2 regions of the Cupriavidus malaysiensis genome follow, and region 1 is predicted to be linked to the other one. Evidence: predicted binding sites of a transcription regulator. Region 1 holds the regulator's gene; the other holds the start of a gene.
What was found. The regulator FNR, encoded in region 1, switches genes on or off when oxygen is low (the NO sensors DNR and NnrR bind a similar motif). The targets are predictions, from matches to a motif close to TTGATNNNNATCAA.
Positions count from the first base shown of each region.

Region 1 (12,084 bases):
GCCAGCCACCGACACCACCGGAGGAATCGCCGCGGGTCTTCAGGCCGCCACCCTTCTTCTTGCCTTCGTCCTGCCAGGTCGACGAGCTGCCCGACTTCAGCACCTTGCCCGACTTCTTGTCGGTCGTGGCAGCGGTCGTCGTGGTCGTGGCAGGCTTCTTGTCTTCCTTCTTGGCCTCGGTACCGGCCGGCTTGACCGGCTTGTGCAGGGTGCCGGTCTGCTCGGCCTTCTTTTCCTCGGCCTTGCGCTCGGACGGCGCCTTCAGCACGCGCGCGGGCGCATTCAACATCTGCTGGATGGCGCGGGCCTCGGCCTCGGCGGCCTCGCGACGCTTACGTGCGGCATCCTGCTCGGCGCGCGCCTTGTCGGCGGCTGCCTTGGCATCATCGGCGGCCTTCTGCGCCACGGCACGCTCGGCTGACAGACGGTTCTTCTCGTCCTCGGCCGTCTTGCGCGCCGCTTCCTCGGCAGCATCGTTCGCCGCACGGCTGGCCGCAGCCTCTTCCTCGGCCTTCGCCCTGGCGAGTTCGGCCTGGCGGCGTTCCTCGGCCTCCAGCGCTTCCTGCCTGGCGCGACGTTCGGCCTCTTCGCGCTCGGCGGCCTCGCGGCGCGCCTTCGCTTCGGCTTCCTGGCGAGCCAGCAGTTCCGCCTGCTGACGCTCTTCCTCCTCGCGGCGTGCCTGATCGGCAGCCTCGGCGGCGGCATCGCGGCCGTCGTGCGCGTCGACCTGGCCATCGCCGCCGGCCTCGTCACGCTTGATCAGGACGCGCTTCTTGCGCACCTCGACCTGCACGGTGCGCGTCTTGCCTGTGGAGTCGGCCTGGCGGATCTCGGAAGTCTCGCGCTTGGTCAGCGTGATCTTCTTGCGGGCGCTATCGTCCGCGGCGCCATGGACGCGCTTCAGATAGTCCAGCAGCCGGGTCTTGTCCGACTCGGTAACAATGTCGTCAGCAGTGGCTTTGCCCACTCCAGCTGCCTGCAATTGTTCCAGCAGGGCAGCTGCGCTGCGACTCAGTTCTGCGGCCAGTTGGGCAACTGTTGTGCTTGCCATTCAAACCCTTTCAATGCTCGGTTTCTACGTCGGGACAGTTTCGTTCGCGGAAATCGCGCCCGGGGCGCGCGGGCCCCGGGCGTGTCCCTCAGTTAAACCAGTGTTCCCGTGCCTTCATGATCAGCGCCTTGGCTTCTTCCTCGCTGACGCCGATCATCTCGATCACTTCGTCGACGGCCAGCTCGGCCAGGTCGTCGCGCGTGTGGATATTGCCTTCCGCCAGCTTGCCGATCAGTTCCGGGGTCAGGCCTTCGAGGGAACGCAGATCCTGCGACACCTCTTCCACCCTTTCTTCCCGGGCCAATTCCATCGTCAACAGCGCGTCGCGCGCGCGGTTGCGCAGTTCGTTGACCGTGTCCTCGTCGAACGCCTCGATCTCCAGCATCTCGCTGATAGGCACGTAGGCCACTTCCTCCAGCGTGGAGAAGCCTTCTTCGATCAGGATGTCGGCCACTTCCTCGTCCACGTCCAGCTTGGCCATGAACAGCTTGCGCACGACCTCGCTTTCCTCGGCCTGCTTCTGCGCCGACTCTTCCTGGGTCATGATGTTGATCTGCCAGCCGGTCAGCTCGGACGCCAGCCGCACGTTCTGCCCGCTGCGGCCGATGGCGACGGCGAGGTTCTCCTCGTCGACCACCACATCCATGCAGTGCTTCTCTTCATCGACCACGATCGACTGCACTTGCGCCGGTGCCAGCGCGCCGATGACGAACTGCGCCGGATCCTCCGACCACAGCACGATGTCCACCGCCTCGCCGCCGATCTCATTGCGCACCGCGGTCACGCGCGTGCCACGCACGCCGACGCAGGTGCCGATCGGATCGATACGCTTGTCGTGGGCGACCACGGCGATCTTGGCGCGCACGCCAGGATCGCGCGCGGCGGCCTTGATCTCCAGCAGGCCCTGCTCCATCTCGGGTACTTCGTTCTCGAACAGCTTGACGAGAAATTCGGGCGCGGTGCGCGACAGCTCGATCTGCGGTCCGCGTGCGGTGCGGTCGACGTTCAGGATGTACGCACGCACACGGTCGCCGGTGCGCAGGTTCTCCTTCGGGATGATCTGGTCGCGCGCCAGCAGCGCCTCGACGCGGCCAGACTCGACGATCAGGCCCTTCTTGTCGGCACGCTTGACCGTGCCGGTCATGATCTTTTCGCCGCGGTCGAGGTAGTCGTTCAGGATCTGCTCGCGCTCGGCGTCGCGGATGCGCTGCAGGATCACCTGCTTTGCGGCCTGGGCGCCGATACGGCCGAACTCGACCGACTCGATCTGTTCCTCGATGTAGTCATCGAGCTTGATGTCGGGATTCTGCTCGACCGCCTCGAACAGCAGGATCTGTTTGTCCGGCTCCTGCAGGCCTTGTTCATCGGGAACGACAAGCCAGCGGCGGAACGTTTCATGCTCGCCACTTTCACGATCGATCGCGACACGGATGTCCACGTCTTCCTCGAAGCGCTTCTTGGTGGCCGAGGCAAGAGCCGCCTCGAGCGCACCGAATACCACATCCTTGTCGACGTTCTTCTCACGCGCAAGCGCATCGACGAGCAACAGAACTTCGCGGCTCATTGCTTGTTCCCTTTTCTTTGATTTCCTTTGAAGTCGATCACCGGCACCAGGCGCGCGCGGTCGACATCGGATACAGTGAATTCCAGCAGCGACGGGCCGTTCTTCCCTTCGAACTCCAGGCCGATCTTCTCGGCGCCAGGCTCGCCGGCCGGTGCCTGCAGCACGCCGACGAAGTTCTTCTGCCCGTCGACCGGCAGGCGCAGCGTGACCCTGGCCTGCGCGCCGGCGAAGCGGACGTAGTCGGCCAGCTTCTTGAGCGGCCGGTCCAGCCCCGGAGACGACACCTCGAGGCGCTCATAGTCGACGTTCTCGACCGTCAGCACGTGCGTCAACTGCCGGCTGACCTTCTCGCAATCCTCGATGACGATGCCCGTCTCAGGCTGATCGATATACACGCGCAGCAATCCTGCCGGGGCACGCTCGAGCTCGACCAGCTCGTACCCCATGCCGTTCAGGGTGGTTTCGATCAAATCTGCCAGATGCACTGTATTCCCGAGTAATGGCCTTCAAACACGATCGCGGGCCGTGCGGCATCCGCTTCGGCTCGCCGCGCCACCCCCGAAACGAGAAACCGGATGGAGCAAAAAAAAATGGGCGCAATGCCCATCATTCGCTCACCCATCTGAGGATGACACTTTTGAATAGACTTGGATTATACGCAGATTATGTGCAAAAGGCAAAAGGCCGACCGGGCAGCCACGCCACCCGGCTTTGCGCCTTTCACCGCACCTCAGCGGTTTCCGCCGCGCTGGCCGCCACCACCACCGCCGCCACCGCCGCTACGACCACGCGGGCGCCGGTTAGCGCCACCGGATTTGGCCGCCTTCGGCATCACGTTGCCGTTCACATCGCCGCCACGTCGCTGCTGTTGCTGGCGACCGGCACCACCGCCGCCGCCGCCGGCGCCAGCCTTGCCGCGCCCACCACCCTTGTTGCCGCCCTTGTTGCCACCCACCGGCATGGCTGCACCGGGAAGGCTCACGCCGCTGGCAAGCTTGGAATGCGAAGTCAGCAGGGTGGGACCGTGACTGATGTACCCCATCGACGTCTGCATCGGGTCCGGCTGGCCACGGCCGGCACCATTGCCCCGGCCGCCTGCGGCACGCTCGAAACGCGGCAGGCCGTCCATGCCGGTCGGCATCGGCATACCTGCCAGCGCCGCTTCCTCGCGCTGCTTGCGGCCGCCGACCTTGGTCACACCCTTGCTCGATTGCTCGCCCTTGCCGGGCAGCTTGAGCCCGATGCCGCTCATCAGCGCGCGTACCTCTTCGGCCTCCAGCTCGTGCCAGCGACCGCGCTTGAGTCCGCGCGGCAGCAGGAACTGTCCGTAGCGCGTGCGGATCAGGCGCGACACCGTCAGCCCCACCGCCTCGAACATGCGGCGCACCTCGCGGTTGCGCCCCTCGGTCAGGGCCACGTGGTACCAGCGGTTGATGCCCTCGCCGCCGCCATCAGCGATGCGCAGGAAGCTCGCCTCACCGTCGTCGAGCTGGATGCCGTGCAGCAGCCGCTGGCGATCGGACTCGGCCAGCTCACCCAGCGTGCGCACCGCGTACTCGCGCTCGACGCCGTAGCGCGGATGCATGAAGCGGTTGGCGATGTCCCCGGAGGTGGTGAAGATCAGCAGGCCTTCCGTGTTGAAGTCCAGGCGGCCGACCGCGACCCACTTGCCGGTCTTCATGCGCGGCAGGTTGTCGAACACGGTCGGGCGGCCTTCCGGATCCGACTGACTGACGATCTCGCCGGACGGCTTGTGGTAGAGCAGCACGCGCGGCGGCTTGCTCGAAATCTTGCGGGCAATCAGCTTGCCATTGACGCGGACCTGGTCGGTCGGCAGGATGCGCTGGCCGATATGGGCCGGCAGGCCATTGACCGACACGCGCCCCTGCAGGATCAGTTCTTCCATCTCGCGGCGCGAACCCAGCCCGCCATCGGCCAGCACTTTGTGCAGCTTGGGCGCATCATCGTCGGCCGACAGTTCGCGCACCGGCTTCGCCTTGGTGCGCGGCACCACGGTCTCTTCCTGGTCGAACTGGTCCGAGATCACGAAGCGGAACAGATCGTCGGGGCTGCCAGTACCCTTGGGCGCGCCCTGACGCGGCTGCGTGGCCTTGCCCTTGGCCTGCGGGCGGCCGCCGACCTTGGCCGACTCGCCGGCCGGCTTTGCCGCCCGCCCCTGCTGGCCTTGTCCCGGCCTGCGCTTGCGCGCACCACCTTCGCGGCCACCCGGCGCGGCCGGCACCGGCTGCCCGTCTTGGCCCGGCGCAGCCTGTGCCGCTTCGGCACGGATGGCCTCGGCTTCCGCGTCGACCGCTGCAGCCTTGCGCTTGCCGCGGCTGCGCCCTGCCGACTTGCCGCCTTGAGCCGACGCCGCCGGCGCAGGCTCGCCAGGCGCGGCATCGCCGCCGCCTTCGGGCGCCGCGCCACGGCCGGCCTCTCGATCCTGCGCCGCCTGGCGGCGGCTCGCCACCAGATTGCGCAAGCCGCGCCGCAGGCCCTTGCGGCGTGCGCCGCCCTCGGGAGATGCGCCGGACTCGGCCGCACTGCCGGCATCGCTGCCCGGCGCATCCGCGTGGCGGACGTCTTGCTCTACAGAATCGGACAAAGTATTCACAATCGGATGTTGCATGGGTTCAGTTAGGCAGGCGCTCGTCGCGCGCATCGCGCTCGCCGTCTGCCGGCGTGAGAGCATCGGCCGGCTGGGCGGATGCGGTCTCGGTATCGGGTACGCCGTCGGCCGGCGTCCGCGCGGACGCCTCGGCGGCATGGCTGGCTGGCTCAGGTATCTGCCGCTCAGCCTGGGGAACGGCGTCAAACCCGGCGGGAACCTGCCCAGGTGCGGCTTCGATGATCGCCTCGGTAAGCGTCGCCGGCGCCAGGCCGCCGGCGACACGGCCGGCCTCGGCGACCGTCATGCCATCCAGGGCCAATTGCCCCTCCGCCTCCTGCCCGGCGGGCACGCCGGCCTGGCCAAGCGACTCGAAGTCAATGGCCTGCTGGTCCAGCAAGGCCGCCTGGATCTGCGCTTGCGCATCCTCCAGCTGGGGCAACTCGTCCAGGGTACGCAAGCCGAGATCATCGAGGAAAGCCTTGGTGGTCGCGTACAGCGCGGGCCGCCCTGGCACATCGCGATGGCCGATCACTTCGATCCATTCGCGGTCCTCGAGCCGCTTGATCACCTCCGTGCTGACGGTCACCCCGCGGATCTCTTCGATGTCGCCGCGGGTTACCGGCTGCCGGTACGCGATGATCGCCAGCGTCTCCATCACCGCGCGCGAGTATTTCGGCGGCTTCTCCGGATTCAGGCGATCGAGGTATTCGCGCATGCCGGGCCGGCTCTGGAAACGCCAGCCACTGGCCAGCGCCACCAGTTCCACGCCCCGATCACGCCAATCCAGACGTAACTCGTCCAGCAGCACGCGGATGGTGTCGGCAGCCACCTCATCGGCGAACAACCGTCGCAGTTCCGCCACGCGCAAGGGCTCCTGCGCGCAGATCAACGCAGTCTCGAGGACGATTTTCGCCTCTTGGGTATTCATATACGGATGTGTGCAGCCTGTCTTTGCACCTGCCCCCGGCGGACCGCCGGAGGATTCGGGGATTTCGGATCCAGCGAGGCCGAAGCGCCATCGCCATCTCATTGCGCGGCCGGCCGGCATGCCGTCCGCATGAAAGCCGCGCGCCCATCTTATTCTGCTTCGGGTTGCCGGGTCAGTCCGGCGGAGAATTGCCCTGCTGCCGGCCTCAGCGCCGGCCGAAAGGCCTCTTGCGTTGCACCGCCCTTCTGGAGCGGCGGATCGGCGCGAACGGGTCCAACCCCTTCCGCCGCAAGAACGATGCAGTCATCCGCACGGTGTTGCGCACCTCCCGTCGCGCAACGCCCAGCCGGTCTTTTGAACCGGAGATCTTGTCAACCGGCATGGCTTGCTGCGAGGTGGCTACGTCCGTCAGCAACATTCTGCCCGGACTGGCCTCAGGACGGCCGTTCGAGTTGCCCGGCCATGCGCGCGGCAGCGCCAGCGCGATAGATACTGCAATGCTGCCGATTGTAGGGCATTCCGGCCCGGCGCTGCAACCGCCCATCACCAGCGCGGCGCCTTCGGCACACCCGACAAAGTGCCTCACGCATCACCAAAACAGAAGAGCCCCCTTCAGAACACCACACAGAAGCCGTGTGCGGCGAGCGTGTGCGGCAACATCGCCGCCCGCACAAGCCCGGCCGCACCAAACCCCATCACTGCCACGCCGGCACCGACGCGCACCCAGGGCCGGCGCGACCAGCCGCGCAACGCGCCGGACAGGCCGGACAGCATCAGCAGGTTGGGCAAGGTCCCGAGACCGAATACCCCCATCAGCAAGGCCCCCGACAACGCGTTGCCGGCAAGCAACGATAGGGTGAGCGCACCGTAAACCATGCCGCACGGCACCAGCCCCCACGCCAGACCGATGCCGAAACGCCTGAGCAAGCGCGGGCGGACCTGAATCGGGGCGGACGGGGCACCGGCGCGCCGCCCGCGGAGGCGGCCTGCCAGGGCTCCGGCCCCACGCGCCACCAAGCGCTCCAGCGCGGCGAACTGCGGCGCGCGCCCGGCCAGCAGCCACAGGCCGGTGCCCAGCAGGACCATGCTGCCAGCGGCAAACAGGCCGCGCTGCAGCGGCAGGTATTGGGCTCGCCAGGCACCGGCGCCGACCGCGCCCAGCGCGGCACCGAGCAGCATGTAAGTCACCACCCGCCCCGCATGCATGGATAACTGTTCACGCAACCAGTCCCGCGGCCTGCGCTGCACGACGACCGGCGCTTCCGCCTGCGGCCTCTCGACCGCCAGTGCAATGCCGCCGCACATGGCTGCGCAGTGCACGCCACCCAGCAAGGCCAGCAGAAAAACACTGAAAAAGACCGCCGCAGTCAACTTTCGCTCCCCTTCGGATGCCTTCACACAGTAAAATGCAGAAATTGCGCCCTCGCAGCTCAACGACAATAGGCCCCGGCTTGCTCAATTCCATCCCCGTCACCGCGATGTCGCCCCGTTGCTCGTCCTGCTCGCTCGGACACCTGTGCGTGCCGGTCGGCATGAACCGCAACGACATCGAAAAGATCGACTCGCTGGTGAAGGAACGCGTGCGAGTCCACAAGGGCGAGACGCTCTACCGGCTCGGCGAACCCCTGAGCGCAGTCTACGCGGTGCGCTTCGGCACCCTGAAGACACACGTGACGATGGAAGACGGGCGCTCGCAGATCACCGGCTTCCACCTGCCGGGCGAAGTCGTCGGACTCGACGGCCTCGGCGAGATGCAGCACGCGTCGGATGCTACCGCACTGGAAGACACCGAGGTCTGCGTGATGCGCTTCAACGACCTGCAGACCCTGTCGACCACCGTGCCGTCGCTGCAACAGCAGTTCCTGCGCATGATGAGCAAGGAGATCACGCAGGACCAGGTCATGCTGCTGACGCTCGGCTCCATGCGCGCCGAGGAGCGCCTGGCCGCCTTCCTGGTCAACCTGTCCGAGCGCCTGTCGGAGCGCGGCTACTCGTCGACCGAGTTCGTGCTGCGCATGAGCCGGGAGGAAATCGGCAGTTATCTCGGCCTCAAGCTGGAAACCGTCAGCCGCCTGTTCTCGCGCTTCGCCGAGGCCGGGCTGATCCAGATCCGCCAGCGCCACGTCAAGCTGGTCGACGTACCCGGCATCAAGCAGATCTACGGCAAGAGCTGCTGACCAAGCCGAGGGCGCAGGCATCCGGCGCCTTCGACAGGCCCCGTTCTGCCCAGCCCTTCGGCCTGCGCGCATCCCCTACTCCAGTTCGTCGGTATCGCCGAGGCGCACCGGCATCGTATAAAAGGTCAGGGCGCTCGACAGCGAGCACAGCAGCCAGGCCAGCAGGAAGCCGATGGTGTAGACCGCCTCGCGCGAGGCCTCGACCGGCCGCCCGAACAGCCTGAGATCGCTTGGATCCACCAGCGAGAACACCGCGGCGGTTGCCACACCGGCGACCAGGAAGGCCGGCCACAGGACCCACATCAGCCAGCGCAGTCTCATGGCCGCTCCGTGGCTGTCGCGCCGGACACTGCCCGCGCCGCGCCCTGCCGCTCGACCACCAGCCCGTGCCGGCTGACGCCCTCCTCGATCGGCTTGTCGGGATGCGTCATCGCCAGCCAGATGGTCACGCCGCAGGCGGCCATCGCCGCCAGCGGCCCGCTCATCAGCAGCCAGGGCCAGGGTTCCTTCCACCACGGCCGCACGGCCTGCTGCATCGTGCCGGCGTCCGTCAATGATTGTCGGGCGGGTCCTTGCATGGCTTCGCTCCTTGCTGTTACGCACGGCGGCATCGTGGCCGCCCCGCTTGTCTGCCCTGCGGCAATCCCCTCCGCACGCCCTACAGGTCGCGCGGCACGATGAAACTGGTCGATTGGTTCACCTCGACGACATGCCCCTCCTCCTGGCCGCCCTGCACCGTCACGCGGATCTTGTGCGTGCCCTGCCGCGCCTGCTCGAGCGGCACGCGCACGCGGATGGCCAGCAGGCGGTTCGAGGTCGGTGCGAGTTCGCCGGTCGCCCCGTCGGACTCCACGCGCAGCTTGCCGAGTTCCGCACTGTCGGCGCGGATGGTGAACTGCATCGGCGCCTCGCTAGTATTGATCAGCTGCAGGCGGTAGACGTTCTCCACCCAGCGCCCCTCGACTTCGCGCCCGAGGCTGCCGCGATCGCGGATGATATCCACCTTCAGCGGCGTGCGCAGTGACAGCGAGATGGCGAAGCCCGCCAGCAGTGCCAGCCAGATCGCCGAATAGATCATCACGCGCGGACGCAGCAGGCGCTTGCGCGTCGCCTGGGCCGACCAGCCCTTGCGCATCGCGTTCTCCGACGTGTAGCGGATCAGCCCGCGCGGGTAGTCCATCTTGTCCATCACCTGGTTGCAGGCATCGATGCAGGCGCCGCAGCCGATGCACTCGTACTGCAAGCCGTCGCGGATGTCGATGCCGGTCGGGCAGACCTGCACGCAGATGCTGCAATTGACGCAGTCGCCAAGCCCAGCGGCGCGGTGGTCGGCCTTGCGCGAGCGGCTGCCGCGCGGGTCGCCGCGGCCGCTGTCGTAGGTAACGACAAAGGTGTCGCGGTCCACCATCACGCTCTGGAAGCGCGCGTAGGGACACATGTACTTGCACACCTGCTCACGCATGAAGCCCGCGTTGCCCCACGTGGCGAAGGCGTAGAACAGCATCCAGAAGGCCTGCCAGGGCCCGAGCGCGAACGCAGCCACCTGCCCGCCCAGCTCGCGGATCGGCGCGAAATAGCCGATAAAGGTGAAACCGGTCCACAGCGCCACCACGATCCACAGCAGATGCTTGGTCGCCTTGATGCGCAGCTTGCGCAGCGACCACGGATCGCCGTCGAGGCGGATGCGGGCGAAACGATCGCCTTCGACATGCCGCTCGATCCACATGAAGATCTCGGTATAGACCGTCTGCGGACAGGCATAGCCGCAGAACAGCCGGCCGGCGATGGCGGTGAACAGGAACAGGGCCAGCGCCGAGATCACCAGCAGCACGCTCAGGTAGATCACGTCCTGCGGCCACAGCACCAGCCCGAAGATATAGAACTTGCGCGCGCCCAGGTCGAACAGCACCGCCTGGCGCCCGTTCCACTGCAGCCACGGCGTACCGTAGTAGATCAGCTGCGTCAGCAGCACGAGCCAGACGCGCCAGTTCGAGAAGGCACCGCTGACCGAGCGCGGGTAGATCTTGCGGCGGACTTCATACAACGCCTCGTCGACCGACTCGGTCGCAGGCGCTGCGGTTGCCGGCCCGCCCTTGCGGGCCAGCGGTTCCGTCTCCGGTGCATTCATTGGCTGGCTCCGGCGGCGCACGCGCCCTGCGGCGCGGCGCGATGCACTTTCCTCATCGTGACGCCTCCGGCGCGTTCGACAGCCCCCAGACGTAGGCGGTCAGCATGCGGATACGCTCCGGCGTCAGGATCTCTTCATGCGCAGGCATATGGTTGTTGCGTCCCTTCAGGATCCCCTCGACGATGGTGGACTCCGAGCTGCCGTACAACCATGTGTTGTCGCTCAGGTTCGGTGCGCCCAGCGCCTGGTTGCCCTTGCCGTTGGCGCCATGACAGGCCGCGCAGGTGGACTTGAACGCGCCCTCGCCACGTGCGGCACGGATCGGATCGTAGGCCAGGCCCGACAGGGAACGCACATACTGCGCCACGTCGCCGGCGAGCTTGGCATCGATGACCGCCGAGAACGGGGGCATCACGCCATTGCGACCCTTGGTGATGGTCTGCTGGATGGTCTCCGGCTCGCCGCCGTACAGCCAGTCGTGATCGCTCAGGTTGGGGAAGCCGCGGCTGCCGCGCGCGTCCGAGCCGTGGCATTGCGCGCAATAGTTCAGGAACAGCCGCTGCCCGATCTCTCGCGCCTCCGGATCGGCCGCCACCTGCTTGATATCCATCTTCATGTACTTCGCGTAGACCGAGTTCTGCAGTTTCTCCGCCGCCTGCCGGTGCGCTGCGAGTTCGCCTTGTGTGGAGAACTTCAGCAGGCCGGCGTAGGAACCGAGCCCCGGATACAGCACCAGGTAGCCCAGGCCGAAGATGCAGGCCAGCAGGAACATCCACATCCACCAGCGCGGCAGCGGGTTGTTGAGCTCGCGCAGGTCGCCGTCCCAGACATGGCCGGTGTCCTCGACCGCGCCCTGTGCCTTGGCGACCTTGCGTTGCGAGAACAGCAGCCAGACGCACCACACGATGCCCGCCAGGGCGATCGCCGCGATGTAGTAGCTCCAGAAATCCGAGATGAAGTCGCTCATGAACTGATCTTCCTGCTAGATGTGGTATCCACATGGCTGCCCGCGCCCGCCACCGACGTCTCGTCAGGCAGTGCGAACGGCAGCATGGCCGACTCTTCGTTGGCGCGCCGGCGGCCGGCGGACCAGGCCCACCAGCAGATGCCGAGGAAGAAGAGCATCGACAGCACGGTCGAGAATGCGCTCAGCATGGCCATGGCCTCACTCCTTGGCCGGCTGCCCGCCGGCAACCGCGGTGTCGACCCGCACATTGCGCTTGTTGATGCCCAGGCCCTGCAGATAGGCCACCAGCGCGTCTTCCTCCGTCTTGCCTTCCAGCTCGGCCGGCGCCTTGGCGATCTCGTCGTCCGTGTAAGGCACGCCCAGGCGGCGCAGCGCATGCATGCGCGCCTGCACGTCATGCGTTGGCAGCACGGTCCTCTCCAGCCACGGGTAGGCTGGCATCACCGATTCCGGCACCACGTCACGCGGGTTGCGCAGGTGGATGCGCTGCCAGTCGTCCGAATAACGGCCGCCCACGCGCGCCAGATCCGGGCCGGTACGCTTGGAACCCCACAGGAAGGGATGGTCGTAGACCGACTCGCCCGCGGTGGAGTAATGGCCGTAGCGCTCGGTCTCGGCCTGCAGCGTGCGGATCTGCTGCGAGTGGCAGCCGACACAG
Region 1 is NZ_CP017754.1:3,203,666-3,215,749, forward strand. Features, by position in the region: gene infB (translation initiation factor IF-2) at 1-1,051, opposite strand, end outside; gene nusA (transcription termination factor NusA) at 1,140-2,615, opposite strand; gene rimP (ribosome maturation factor RimP) at 2,612-3,100, opposite strand; gene rluB (23S rRNA pseudouridine(2605) synthase RluB) at 3,346-5,244, opposite strand; gene scpB (SMC-Scp complex subunit ScpB) at 5,249-6,154, opposite strand; gene BKK80_RS14495 (sulfite exporter TauE/SafE family protein) at 6,767-7,525, opposite strand; gene fnr (fumarate/nitrate reduction transcriptional regulator Fnr) at 7,606-8,331, shown strand; gene BKK80_RS14505 (hypothetical protein) at 8,407-8,652, opposite strand; gene BKK80_RS14510 (hypothetical protein) at 8,649-8,867, opposite strand; gene ccoG (cytochrome c oxidase accessory protein CcoG) at 8,990-10,459, opposite strand; gene ccoP (cytochrome-c oxidase, cbb3-type subunit III) at 10,512-11,426, opposite strand; gene BKK80_RS14525 (cbb3-type cytochrome oxidase subunit 3) at 11,423-11,620, opposite strand; gene ccoO (cytochrome-c oxidase, cbb3-type subunit II) at 11,625-12,084, opposite strand, start outside.

Region 2 (12,084 bases), 1.6 Mb from region 1:
GCGCAAGGCCGGCGTGGACGTGTCGGAAGTGCGCTTCGGCGACGACCTGGTGGTGGCCGGCGAACTGCGCCAGCCCTTCGACGAGCTGGCGCGCGAAGCCTACGTGGCGCGCGTGCAGCTGTGGTCCGACGGCTTCTACACCACGCCCAAGCTGCACTGGGACCAGAGCAAGCTGCAGGGCCGTCCCTTCTACTATTTCGCCTACGGCGCGGCCTGCTCCGAGGTGCTGGTCGACACGCTGACCGGCGAATGGCGCCTGCTGCGCGCCGACGTGCTGCATGACGCCGGCCGCTCGCTCAACCCGGCGCTGGACATCGGCCAGGTCGAGGGCGCCTTCATCCAGGGCATGGGCTGGCTGACCACCGAGGAGCTGTGGTGGAACCAGAACGGCAAGCTGATGACGCATGCGCCGTCCACCTACAAGATCCCGACCGTCAACGACTGCCCGGAGACCTTCAACGTGCGGCTGTTCCAGAACCGCAACGTGGAAGACAGCATCCACCGCTCCAAGGCTGTCGGCGAGCCGCCGCTGCTGCTGCCGTTCTCGGTCTTCTTCGCCATCCGCGACGCCGTGGCGGCGCTGGGCGACTACCGGATCAATCCGCCGCTGACGGCTCCGGCCACCGGCGAGGCGATCCTCGATGCCGCGGACGCGGTGAGGGAGGCGGTGGCTGCACAGGAATGACGGATCGCGGGGGATGACCGACGGGCGCAGGCAGTTCGCGTGCTGACGCGGCTCCACGCGCCGGCCCTCTCCCCTCACGCCCCGAAGGCAAGACCGCAGCAATCCACCGATCGCCGCATCCAGCACAAGCCGACACCGACAACCGAAACCCGCCACCACCCAAAGACCGAACCATGCAGGACGCTCCGCTCCAACCCTTCCGCTTCGCCGACGCCGCCCGCTGGGTGCGCGCGGGGGTGCCCGTGGCGATGGTCACCATCGTCGAGGTCAAGGGCTCGGCCCCGCGCGAGCCCGGCGTGCGCATGCTGGTGACGGCGGACGCGCTGGTCGGCACCATCGGCGGCGGCCACCTGGAGTGGCGCGGCATGGAGATCGCCCGCACGATGCTGGACGCCGGCAGCGGCAGCCCGTCGCGCCGCATCGAGCGCATCCCGCTCGGGCCGGCCCTCGGCCAATGCTGTGGCGGCGTGGTCAAGCTCGCCTTCGAGGTGCTGAGCGAGGCCGACCTGCCATGGCTCGATGCGGCCGAGGCGGCCTTCGCGCGCGGCGACGCGCTGCTGCGCACGGTGCCGCCATCCGGTCCCGCGCGCCATGTACCCAGCCGTGCCGTGGCGCCGGCGGTGGCGCTGCAGGCCGGCGGCGGCTGGAGCGACACGCTGGTCTCAGACGCCATGCAGATCGTGCTGTTCGGCGCCGGCCATGTCGGCCACGCCCTGGTCAAGGTGCTGGCCAACCTGCCGTGCCAGGTGCGCTGGGTCGACGAGCGCGACACCCTGTTCCCGCCGGGCCTGCCCGCCAACGTGCGCGCCGAGGCCACCGACACGCCCGAGGCCGAGGTCGACGCGGCCCCGCGCGGCAGCTACTTCCTGGTGATGACGCACAGCCACGCGCTCGACCTGGCCTTGTGCGAACAGATCCTGCGGCGGCGCGACTTCGCCTACTTCGGCCTGATCGGCTCGAAGACCAAGCGCGCGCGCTTCGAGCACCGCCTGGCCGAGCGCGGCGTGGACAGCGCGCGCCTCGCCGAGATGACCTGCCCGATGGGGGTGGCCGGCATCACCGACAAGGCTCCAGCTATGATTGCGGTTGCCATCGTCGCCCAACTGCTCCAGGTGCGCGATCAGCGGCTTGCCGCCCTGACCGCCAGCGCCCGGCAGCCGCAAGGGACGGCGCAACCCGTCACCCGGTGAATCCCGCCGGGCAATCATCAGAGGCCCCCATGACCATCGACGCCGCGCTCGCCGAACGCATCCGCCGCAGCCCCAAGGCGGAACTGCATGTCCATATCGAAGGCACGCTCGAACCCGAGCGCATCTTCCAGCTCGCCCAGCGCAACCAGGTCAAGCTGCCCTACCCCACCGTGGAGGCGCTGCGCGCGGCCTACGCCTTCACCGACCTGCAGTCCTTCCTCGACATCTACTACGCCGGCGCCAGCGTGCTGCTGACCGAGGAAGACTTCTTCGACATGACCATGGACTACGTCCGCCGCGCGGTGGCCGACAACGTCCGCCATGCCGAGATCTTCTTCGACCCGCAGACGCATACGGCGCGCGGCGTGCCGGTCTCGACCGTGATCGACGGCATCGCCGATGCGCTGGCCCAGGCGCGCACCGAATACGATTTCTCCAGCAGCCTGATCCTCTGCTTCCTGCGCCACCTCAGCGAGGAAGACGCCTTCGCCACGCTGGAGGCCGCTCTGCCCTTCCGCGACCGCTTCGTCGGCATCGGCCTGGACTCGTCCGAGCGCGGCAACCCGCCCGAGAAGTTCGCGCGCGTGTTCGCCCGCGCGCGCGAACTGGGCCTGCACCTGGTGGCGCATGCCGGCGAGGAGGGCCCGGCCGACTACGTGCGCGACGCGCTCGACCTGCTCAAGGTGGAGCGCATCGACCACGGTGTGCGCGCCATCGACGACGCCGCGCTGGTCGAGCGCCTCGCGCGCGAGCGCGTGCCGCTGACGGTGTGCCCGCTGTCGAACCAGAAGCTGAAGGTCTATCCCGACCTGCGCGACCATTCCCTCAAGCGGCTGCTCGATGCCGGCGTCGCCGTCACGCTGCACTCGGACGATCCCGCCTACTTCGGCGGCTACATGAACGCCAACTGGGAAGCCGTCTTCGAGGCGCTGCCGCTGGACGCGGCCGACGCGCACAAGCTGGCGCGCAACAGTTTCGAAGCGGCCTTCCTGCCCGCAGCGCAGAAGGCCGACTTCCTCGCCGAAGTGGACCACTTCTGGCGCTCCCCGCCCGCCACGCCTGCCTCGGCCTGAGCGAGGCGCAATCCAAGAACGACCGGCGTGCCAGGGCTGCGGCCCGCGCCGCCGGGCCCTGAGACGAACCCATGACGACCACTCCCGCCAACGCCTCCCCCAGCCACGCGAGCCAGGCCACCCGCGCCGTGCGCGGCCGCGTGCTGCACTTCCAGCGCGACCCGCAGTTCCATGAGGACGCCTATCAGTACTGGGAGGACGGGCTGCTGATCATCCGCGACGGCCGCATCGTCGCCGCCGGCGACCATGGCCGCCTAGCCGCGGAAATCCCTGCCGGCACCGAAGTGATCGACCACCGCGGCAAGCTGATCGTGCCGGGCTTCATCGACACCCACGTCCACTTTCCGCAGACCGACATCATCGCCTCGCCGTCGCCAGGCCTGCTGCACTGGCTGGAAACCTATACCTTCCCCGAGGAACGCCGCTTCGAGGACCCGGACTACGCGCGCGGCGTGGCCGGCTTCTTCACCGAGGAACTGCTGCGCAACGGCACCACCAGCGCGGTGGTCTGGAGCACGGTGCACGCCGCCTCGGCCGACGCGCTGTTCGCCGAGAGCCACCAGCGCAACCTGCGCATGGTCACCGGCAAGGTGCTGATGGACCGCAACTGCCCCGAATTCCTGCGCGACACCGCGGAATCCGGCGCGCGCGACTCGGCCGAGCTGCTGTCGCGCTGGCACGGCAAAGGCCGCCTCGGCTACGCCATCACCCCGCGCTTCGCACCGACCTCGAGCGAGGCCCAGCTGGCCACCTGTGCGGAACTGGCGCGCGCCTACCCGGACGCCTACATCCAGACCCACGTGGCGGAGAACCGCGACGAGGTCAGATGGGTCGCCGAACTGTTCCCGCACGCGCGCAGCTACCTGGACGTCTACGACCACTACGGCTTGCTGCGCCCCGGCGCCTTCTACGGCCACGCCATCTACCTGGACCAGGACGACCGCCGGCGCCTGGCCGACAGCGGCGCCGCAGTGGCGCACTGCCCGACCTCGAACCTGTTCCTCGGCAGCGGCTTCTACGACTTCCACCAGTCCGACGCCAACCGCCTCAATGTCACGCTGGCCACCGACGTCGGCGGCGGCACCTCCTTCTCCATGCTGCGCACCATGAACGCCGCGCACAAGGTGGCGCGCATGGGCGGCTACTACCTGACCGCACTGCGCATGTTCTACCTGGCCACGCGCGCGGCCGCCGACGCGCTAGGCTGGTCCGAGCGCGTCGGCAGCTTCACGCCCGGCTGCGAGGCCGACTTCATCGTGCTCGACCCGCAGGCCACGCCGCTGATCGCACGCCGCAGCGCCCGCTCCGAAACGCTGGAAGAGCAGTTGTTCGCCTTCGCGATGCTGGGCGATGACCGTGTCATCGACCAGGTCTATGTGATGGGCGAGGCTGTCTGAGAGACGCCCAAGGCACTTCGTCGCGGCATGGCGCCCCGCCGCCGCGCCATGCCCGCCCCCTGTTGACCACGGTCAACACGGCCGTCATGCAGGGCCACTAAGCTGTCGCTTCGCGCGCGGCCTGCCGGCGCGCCGGGCCAAGACCGGTCCCGGCCGCACGCCGCGCGTCACCGACCTTGGAAAAACCGCATGACCGCCAAGCTGCAAGCCCGGGCCATGGAGCCCTGTCCCGACACCACCGCCGCGCCGGCGCCCGGCGCGCGCCGGCAGGCACCGCTGCCCGAGCCGATCGCGCCCGATGCGCCGCTGCCCTCGCGCAAGATCATCCGCGGCTGGCTGATCCCGCTGGGCCGGCGCACCACGCCACTGCCGCTGGCGCTGACCCTGCTCGACACCGCGCTGTTCCTGGCAGTCCTCGCCGGCGTGGTGCTGGCGCCGCACTGGGCGGCCAAGCTCGGCCTGGGCATCCTGGCCGGCCTGATGATCGCCCGCCTGTTCATCATCGGCCACGACGCCTGCCACCAGAGCCTGACGCCCCGGCGCGGCCTCAACAAATGGCTCGGGCGGCTGACCTTCCTGCCCTCGCTGACACCGTACAGCCTGTGGGAGATCGGCCACAACGTGGTGCATCACGGCTACACCAACCTGAAGGGCTTCGACTTCGTGTGGGCGCCCTACTCGCTCGAGGAATACCGCGCGCTGCCGCGCTGGCGCCGCGCGCTGGAGCGCGTCTACCGCACCGGCCTCGGCCCCGGCCTGTACTACCTGATCGAGATCTGGTGGCTCAAGCTGTTCTTCCCCAGCAAGCGCCAGATGCCGTCCCGGCGTGCCATCTTCACCTGGGACTGCCTGCTGGTGGCCGCCTTCGGCGCGGCCTGGATCGGCGCGCTGCTGGCCCTGGCCGCGGTCACCGGCCAGTCGGCCTGGATGCTGCTGACGATGGGCTTCGTCGTGCCCTTCCTGGTCTGGAACGCCACGGTCGGCTTCGTGCTCTACGTGCACCACACCCACGCCAGCGTGGCCTGGTACGAGACCAAGGCGATGTGGACGCGCGCCCAGCCCTTCGTCTCGACCACCGTGCACCTGCGTTTCCGCTACGGCATCGGCGCCGCGCTGCACCACATCATGGAGCACACCGCCCACCACGTGGACATGAGCGTGCCGCTCTACCACCTGAAGCGTGCCCAGGCCGTGCTCGAGCACGCGCTGCCGGGCCGCATCATCGTGCAGAACTTCTCCTGGCGCTGGTACTTCGACACCGCACGCCGCTGCAAGCTGTATGACTTCAAGGCGCTGTGCTGGACCGACTTCCGCGGCCGCCAGACCAGCGAGAACTCGCCCGTTCCCGTCTGAAGCGACGGGAACGCGCCGGCGCGGGGCAGCCGCCGGCCATGGCGCCGGCACGACAGAGCGCCCGCACCGCGGCCGGCGGCGGTGGACTTGCCCGCCACGGCAACGCTATAATCCGCACTTCCATTGGGGAGTAGCCGCTCCGCCGTCACCGTCCCGCGCAATGCGGGAGCCGGAACGCGGAGGCGTACGTCAACAGACTTGACCGCTTGCGGTTATGGCGTGCGCAGCTTCCGGGACCAGGGCCTGCCATCCGGCGCGGCCCGTGCCCAGGGCCTGGCGAGACCGATGACGTCGCTTTTCCGGACAGGGCCGGGGAAGGCGTGCGTCATTGGCATCTCGCAGATGCGTCCGGCCCGGTGATCTCAAGAAAAATGGAAGCCTTCCTCGTCTCCACAGGTATCGTCGCCCTCGCCGAAATGGGCGACAAGACGCAGTTGCTGTCGCTCGTGCTGGCCGCGCGCTACCGGCGCCCGCTGCCGATCATCCTCGGCATCCTGATCGCCACCCTGGTCAACCATGGATTGGCCGGCGCGCTCGGCGGCTGGATCACCCACATGGTCGGCCCCTCGCTGCTGCGCTGGATCCTGGGCCTGGGCTTCATCGCCATGGCGGCCTGGATCCTGATTCCCGACAAGCTCGACGACGTCGAGCAAGGCAAGCCGGTGCGCGGCGCGCTCGGCATCCTCGGCACCACCATCGTCGCCTTCTTCTTCGCCGAGATGGGCGACAAGACGCAGATCGCCACCGTGGCGCTCGGCGCGCGCTTCAGCGGCGAAGTGCTGGCCGTGGTGGCCGGCACCACCTTCGGCATGATGCTGGCCAACGTGCCCGCCGTGCTGCTGGGCGGCCGCTTCGCCGACAAGCTGCCGATCGGACTGGTGCACAAGATCGCCGCCGCCATCTTCGTCGTGCTGGGCGTGCTGGCGCTGCTGGACGTCGGCGCCTGAGCACGGCACGCGCGCCGGCCCCGCCGGCGCGGAAACGTGCGCTTACAACTTGCTGTCTCACCGCCCTCCCCCTCGCCCGTTAAGGAAGCAGCACTGGAACGGCCTGGCCGCCGGCCACGCCGCCCCAGGCGGATCGAATCTTGACGAGGAGAAGGATTGATGTCGAACCAGACAACACGCCCGCGCCGGGCCATGCACGGCCGGCGCGCCGCACGTGCCGCGCAGGCGGCCCTGGCCGCGCTGGCCGCCGCCGCCGCGCTGAGCGGCTGCGTGACCGAGCGCACAGTGGTGGTGCGCGAGCCGGCGCCGCACCAGGTCGTGCGGGCCATGCCGGCACCGGTGCACGAGGACCGCGGCCCTGCCCCTGGCTACGGCTGGAACTGGGTGCCCGGCCACTGGAAGTGGGCCGGCAACGACTGGCTGTGGGTGCACGGCAAGTGGGTCGAGCAGCCGGTGGCGCCGATGCCGCCGGTGATCGTCGAGCAGATCACGGTTGCGCCCACGCCGCATGCCTTCTGGGTGCCGGGCCACTGGGTGTGGCGCTATGAGGCCGGCGGCGGCTGGGCCTGGGTCAAGGGCCACTGGCACGGCTGAGCCTGGCTGAATGTACCGCCCGCGTACCGCCCGCGTGCCGCCGCCTGCGGCACGCCCGCTGCGGGCATAAAAAAACGGGGCACGAGGCCCCGTTCAAACCCTCTCCGGCCCTGCTGCCGGCCACCCCGCGCGAACGCGGGGACGGCCGGCGGACCGTCGATCACCGATCTTCCTGCCAAGCAGCGCCCTCGCGGCGCGCGCCTGGCGCGTCGGCGCTGCCGACCCGGCTGCTGTGGCCCGCCGGGCCGGCCCGCCACCTTCAGTTCGCCGTCTTGGCGCCGCCCTCGAACCACTGGCCCAGCAGCGCGCGCTCGTCATCCGTGATCTGCGTGACGTTGCCCAGCGGCATCGTCTTCTGCTGCACCGCCTGCTGGTAGATCAGCTGCGCGTGCGACTTGATCTCGTCCGCCGAGTCGAACATGATCCCCTTGGCCGCGGTCGGCATCATCTTCGGCTGGGCCGCGTGGCACTGCACGCAACGGGCGTTGATGATCTCCTGCACCTTGGCGAAGCTGACCTGGTTGGCGGCGCCGTCGGCGTCGCTGGCGGCCACCGCGGGACGCGGCTGCGGCGCGATCATCACCGCCACGCCGGCCAGCAGGGCCACGCCCACCGCGGGCCAGGCGACGTTGATCTTGCCCTTGTGCTTGAGGATGAAGAACTGGCGGATGAAGACGCCCGCCGCCATGATCATCACCAGCACCAGCCAGTTGTACTTGAAGCTGTAGGTCATGCTGTAGTGGTTGGACAGCATGGCGAACAGCACCGGCAGCGTGAAATACGTGTTGTGCACGCTGCGCTGCTTGCCGCGCTTGCCGTGGATCGGATCCACCGGCTGGCCTGCCTTGAGCGCTGCCACCACCTTGCGCTGGCCGGGGATGATCCACACCAGCACGTTGGCGCTCATGATGGTCGCGATCATCGCGCCGGTCAGCAGGAATGCCGCGCGGCCCGAGAATACGTGGCAGGCCACGAAGGCCGCCGCCACCACGTACAGGGCCACCAGCACCCCCACCAGCCCGTCGTTCTTGCCGAAGATGCGGCAGATGCAGTCGTAGACGATCCAGCCGATCAGCAGGTACGAGACCGCGAAGCCGACCGCCGCGCCGGGCGACATGTCGAACACGTTCTTGTCGATCAGGAAGGTGCTGGCATTGAACAGGTACAGCACCACCAGCAGCGCAAAACCCGACATCCAGGTGGAATAGGACTCCCAGTAGAACCAGTGCAGGTTCTCCGGCAACTGCTTGGGCGCGAGCAGGTACTTCTGCGGATTGTAGAAGCCGCCGCCGTGCACGGCCCACAGCTCGCCATCGACACCCTTGTCCTTCAGGTCGCCGGCGGTGGGCTTGGTCAGGCTGTTATCCAGCCAGACGAAGTAGAAAGACGAACCGATCCACGCGATGGCGGTGATGACATGCAGCCAGCGCAGCAGCAGATTGGCCCAGTCGAGAATATAGCCTTCCATGACTTGTCTCCTGTTTCCCGATGCCGTCGGCTCAGCTGCCGCGGTAGGTCGAGTACGACCACGGCGAGACCAGCAGGGGCACGTGGTAGTGCGCGCCCGTATCGGCAATGCCGAAGCGCAGCGGCACCACGTCGAGGAAGGCCGGCTCGGGCAGGCTCACGCCGCGCGCGCGGAAATAGTCTCCGGCATGGAATTCGAGTTCGTACACGCCGGGGGCGAAGGCCTCGCCTTCCAGCAGGGGCTGGTCGCAGCGGCCGTCGTGGTTGGTCACGACCGTCTTCAGGGTTTCGCGGCGATTGTCGACAATTTTATGCAGAGTGATCGACATACCTTGTCCGGGCGTGCCGGCTGCCGTGTCGAGCACGTGAGTGGTCAAGCGTCCCATCCTGTCTTCCTTAGGGCTGTGGGTTGTGAGGGGCGCCGCTGCCTTCACTAGCACCGGATTGGGGAATCCGGTGCCCGCTCGGTACGTGTTTCCAACGCATCCCGGCGCTGAACCGATTGCGGGCGACGATGCGCCCGGCCGGTCCGTTTGACAAATCAGGGATAACCCGAGGAATCCGGCGGATATCCGGGGATTACCCTTGCCTGTCGAAAACATGGTTTTGTTTTGTTGACAATATTGAAGGCACAGCCAAATAATTGTCAACAATTTTCGGATCGCCATCCGCCTCCCGCAGTCCCCCGGCGGCCGCATCCCCTCCCCTTAGCTGGTGCCACGATGTCCAAGAATCTCAAGCTGATTGCCGGTGCCGAAGACACCCTTGCCCCCAGCGCGGCACGGCCCGCGCGCAAGGGCCCGGTCGAAGAGCGCATGTATCACGAAATCTACGACGCGATCATGGAGCACCGGCTGCCGCCGCGCACCAAGCTGACCGAGCACTCGCTTTGCGAAATCTATGCCACCGCGCGCCACACCGTGCGCAAGGTACTGTCGCGGCTGGCCGCCGACGGCATGGTCGACCTGGAGCCGAACCGCGGCGCCTTCATCGCCAGCCCGTCGACCGACGAGGCGCACGATATGTTCGAGCTGCGCCAGATGATGGAGCGCGCCGTGCTGGAGAAGGTGGCCGGCATGCGCGATGCGCGCGCCGTGGTGGCGCCGCTGCGCAAGATGGTGGCGGCCGAGCGCCAGGCCTTCCTCAGCCATGACCGCCCGACCTGGATCCGGCTCTCGGCCGAGTTCCACACCGCGCTGGCCGAGCTGTCGGGCAACGCGCTGCTGGTCAACATGATGCGCCGCCTGGTCTCGCGTACCACGCTGATGATCGCCAGCGTCGAAGCTCCCGGCAACAATGCCTGCTCGTTCGACGAGCACGAAGAGATCCTGGATGCCCTGGAACAGGGCGACGCCGCCCTCGCCCAGGCGCGCATGGCGCACCACCTTGGCGCCTGCGCGGACCGTGTGCAGCCCGACGAACCGGGCACCTTCGACCTTCGCAGCGTGCTGGGCCGCTCCACCTAGCGCCTTGTCGTTCCCGCCGCCGCGCCAGATGACGCGGCCTGCGCGACAAGGCCCGAATCCTGCTCATGACACAGCGTCCCCCCAGAGGGCGCGCAGTGCGGGACCGGGTTGCAGACCGCGGCGCGACGGCGTTCCCACCAAACCCAAGGAGAGGAGACACTTCGATGACTAGCGCAAGCACCACGGTCCCCACGGACCTCACCAACGAGCGGTTGCCTTCGGGCAGGCTGCTCGCGCTCGGCCTGCAGCACGTGCTGGTGATGTATGCCGGCACCGTCGCCGTTCCCCTGATCGTCGGCGGCGCGCTCAAGCTGCCCAAGGACCAGCTTGCCTTCCTGATCAACGCCGACCTGTTCGCGGCCGGCATCGCCACGCTGATCCAGGCCTTCGGGGTGTGGAAGTTCGGCATCCGCATGCCGGTGATGATGGGCGTGACCTTCGCCTCGGTGGCTCCGATGATCGCCATCGGCTCGGATCCCAACGTGGGCCTGCTCGGCATCTACGGCGCAGTGATCGCGGCGGGCATCTTCGGCATCCTGGTGGCGCCGCTGATGGGCCGCATGCTCGGGCTGTTCCCGCCGGTGGTGACCGGCACCGTCATCACGCTGATCGGTTTCTCGCTGATGCGTGTCGGCATCAACTGGGCCGGCGGCGGCCAGCCCACGGTGCGCGCGGTGATCGACGGCGTGGTCAAGGACGTGCCCAACCTCGCCTACGGCGACCTCGGCAACCTCGCCGTCGCCGGCCTGGTGCTGGTGGTGATCCTGCTGCTGACCCGCTTCGGGCGCGGCCTGGTCGCCAACTGCGCGGTGCTGATCGGCATCATCGTCGGCACGCTGGTGTCGATGGCCATGGGCAAGGTCTCCTTCGAGGGACTCAACGAAGCCAGCTACGTGGCCGTCATCACGCCGCTTCACTTCGGCATGCCGACCTTCCAGCTCACCGCCGTGCTGTCGATGTGCATCGTGATGCTGATCACGCTGGTGGAGTCCACCGGCATGTTCCTGGCGCTGGCCGACATCACCGGCAAGCGGCTGAGCAACGCCGAACTGACCAACGGCCTGCGCGCCGACGGCCTGGGCACCGTGATCGGCGGCCTCTTCAATACCTTCCCCTATACCTCGTTCTCGCAGAACGTCGGCCTGGTCACCGTGACCGGCGTGCGTTCGCGCTACGTGGCGGTGGCCGGCGGCATCGTGCTGATCGCCTTCGGCCTGTTCCCCAAGATGGCCCACGTGGTGGCCTCGGTGCCGCAGTTCGTGCTGGGCGGCGCCGGCATCGTGATGTTCGGCATGGTGGCCGCCACCGGCATCCGCATCCTGGGCTCCTGCGACTTCAACCGCAACCGCCACAACCTGTTCATCGTCGCGATCGCGATCGGCTTCGGCATGATCCCGACGCTCGCGCCGACCCTGTTCCAGTACCTGCCGAAGTGGACCGACCCGTTCACCCACAGCGGCATCGTGCTGGGCACCATCGTCGCCGTCGTGCTGAACCTCTTCTACAACGGCATCCAGTCCCGCGAGGAAGCCATGCGCCACGCTGCCGCCAACTCGCACGGCACCGAGTAGGCGCGCGGCGGCCCCGTCCGCCGTCGCGCAGCACCGGGGCTGCCCCGCGCCAGCGGAGGCCCCCGGGCTTCACCGGTGCCCGCCCGTCCTCTGATGTGAAAAGACCCAGATGAAAGACCAACACTATCCACGCGATCTCATCGGCTACGGCGGCCAGCCGCCGCACGCCCGCTGGCCGGGCGGCGCACGCATCGCCGTCCAGTTCGTCCTCAACTACGAGGAGGGCGGCGAGAACTGCGTGCTGCACGGCGACCCCGGCTCCGAGCAGTTCCTCTCCGAGATCATCGGTGCGGCGGCCTACCCCGACCGCCACATGAGCATGGAGAGCATCTACGAGTACG
Region 2 is NZ_CP017754.1:1,618,760-1,630,843, reverse strand. Features, by position in the region: gene xdhB (xanthine dehydrogenase molybdopterin binding subunit) at 1-685, shown strand, start outside; gene xdhC (xanthine dehydrogenase accessory protein XdhC) at 859-1,875, shown strand; gene BKK80_RS07065 (adenosine deaminase) at 1,905-2,948, shown strand; gene guaD (guanine deaminase) at 3,020-4,345, shown strand; gene BKK80_RS07055 (fatty acid desaturase) at 4,562-5,698, shown strand; yybP-ykoY riboswitch at 5,804-6,016, shown strand; gene BKK80_RS07050 (TMEM165/GDT1 family protein) at 6,070-6,645, shown strand; gene BKK80_RS07045 (YXWGXW repeat-containing protein) at 6,805-7,239, shown strand; gene BKK80_RS07040 (urate hydroxylase PuuD) at 7,499-8,707, opposite strand; gene uraH (hydroxyisourate hydrolase) at 8,739-9,092, opposite strand; gene BKK80_RS07030 (GntR family transcriptional regulator) at 9,429-10,172, shown strand; gene BKK80_RS07025 (nucleobase:cation symporter-2 family protein) at 10,337-11,743, shown strand; gene puuE (allantoinase PuuE) at 11,853-12,084, shown strand, end outside.
Region 2: a site for FNR is predicted at 4,408-4,421, ahead of BKK80_RS07055 (fatty acid desaturase). Genes of this name have one in related genera too.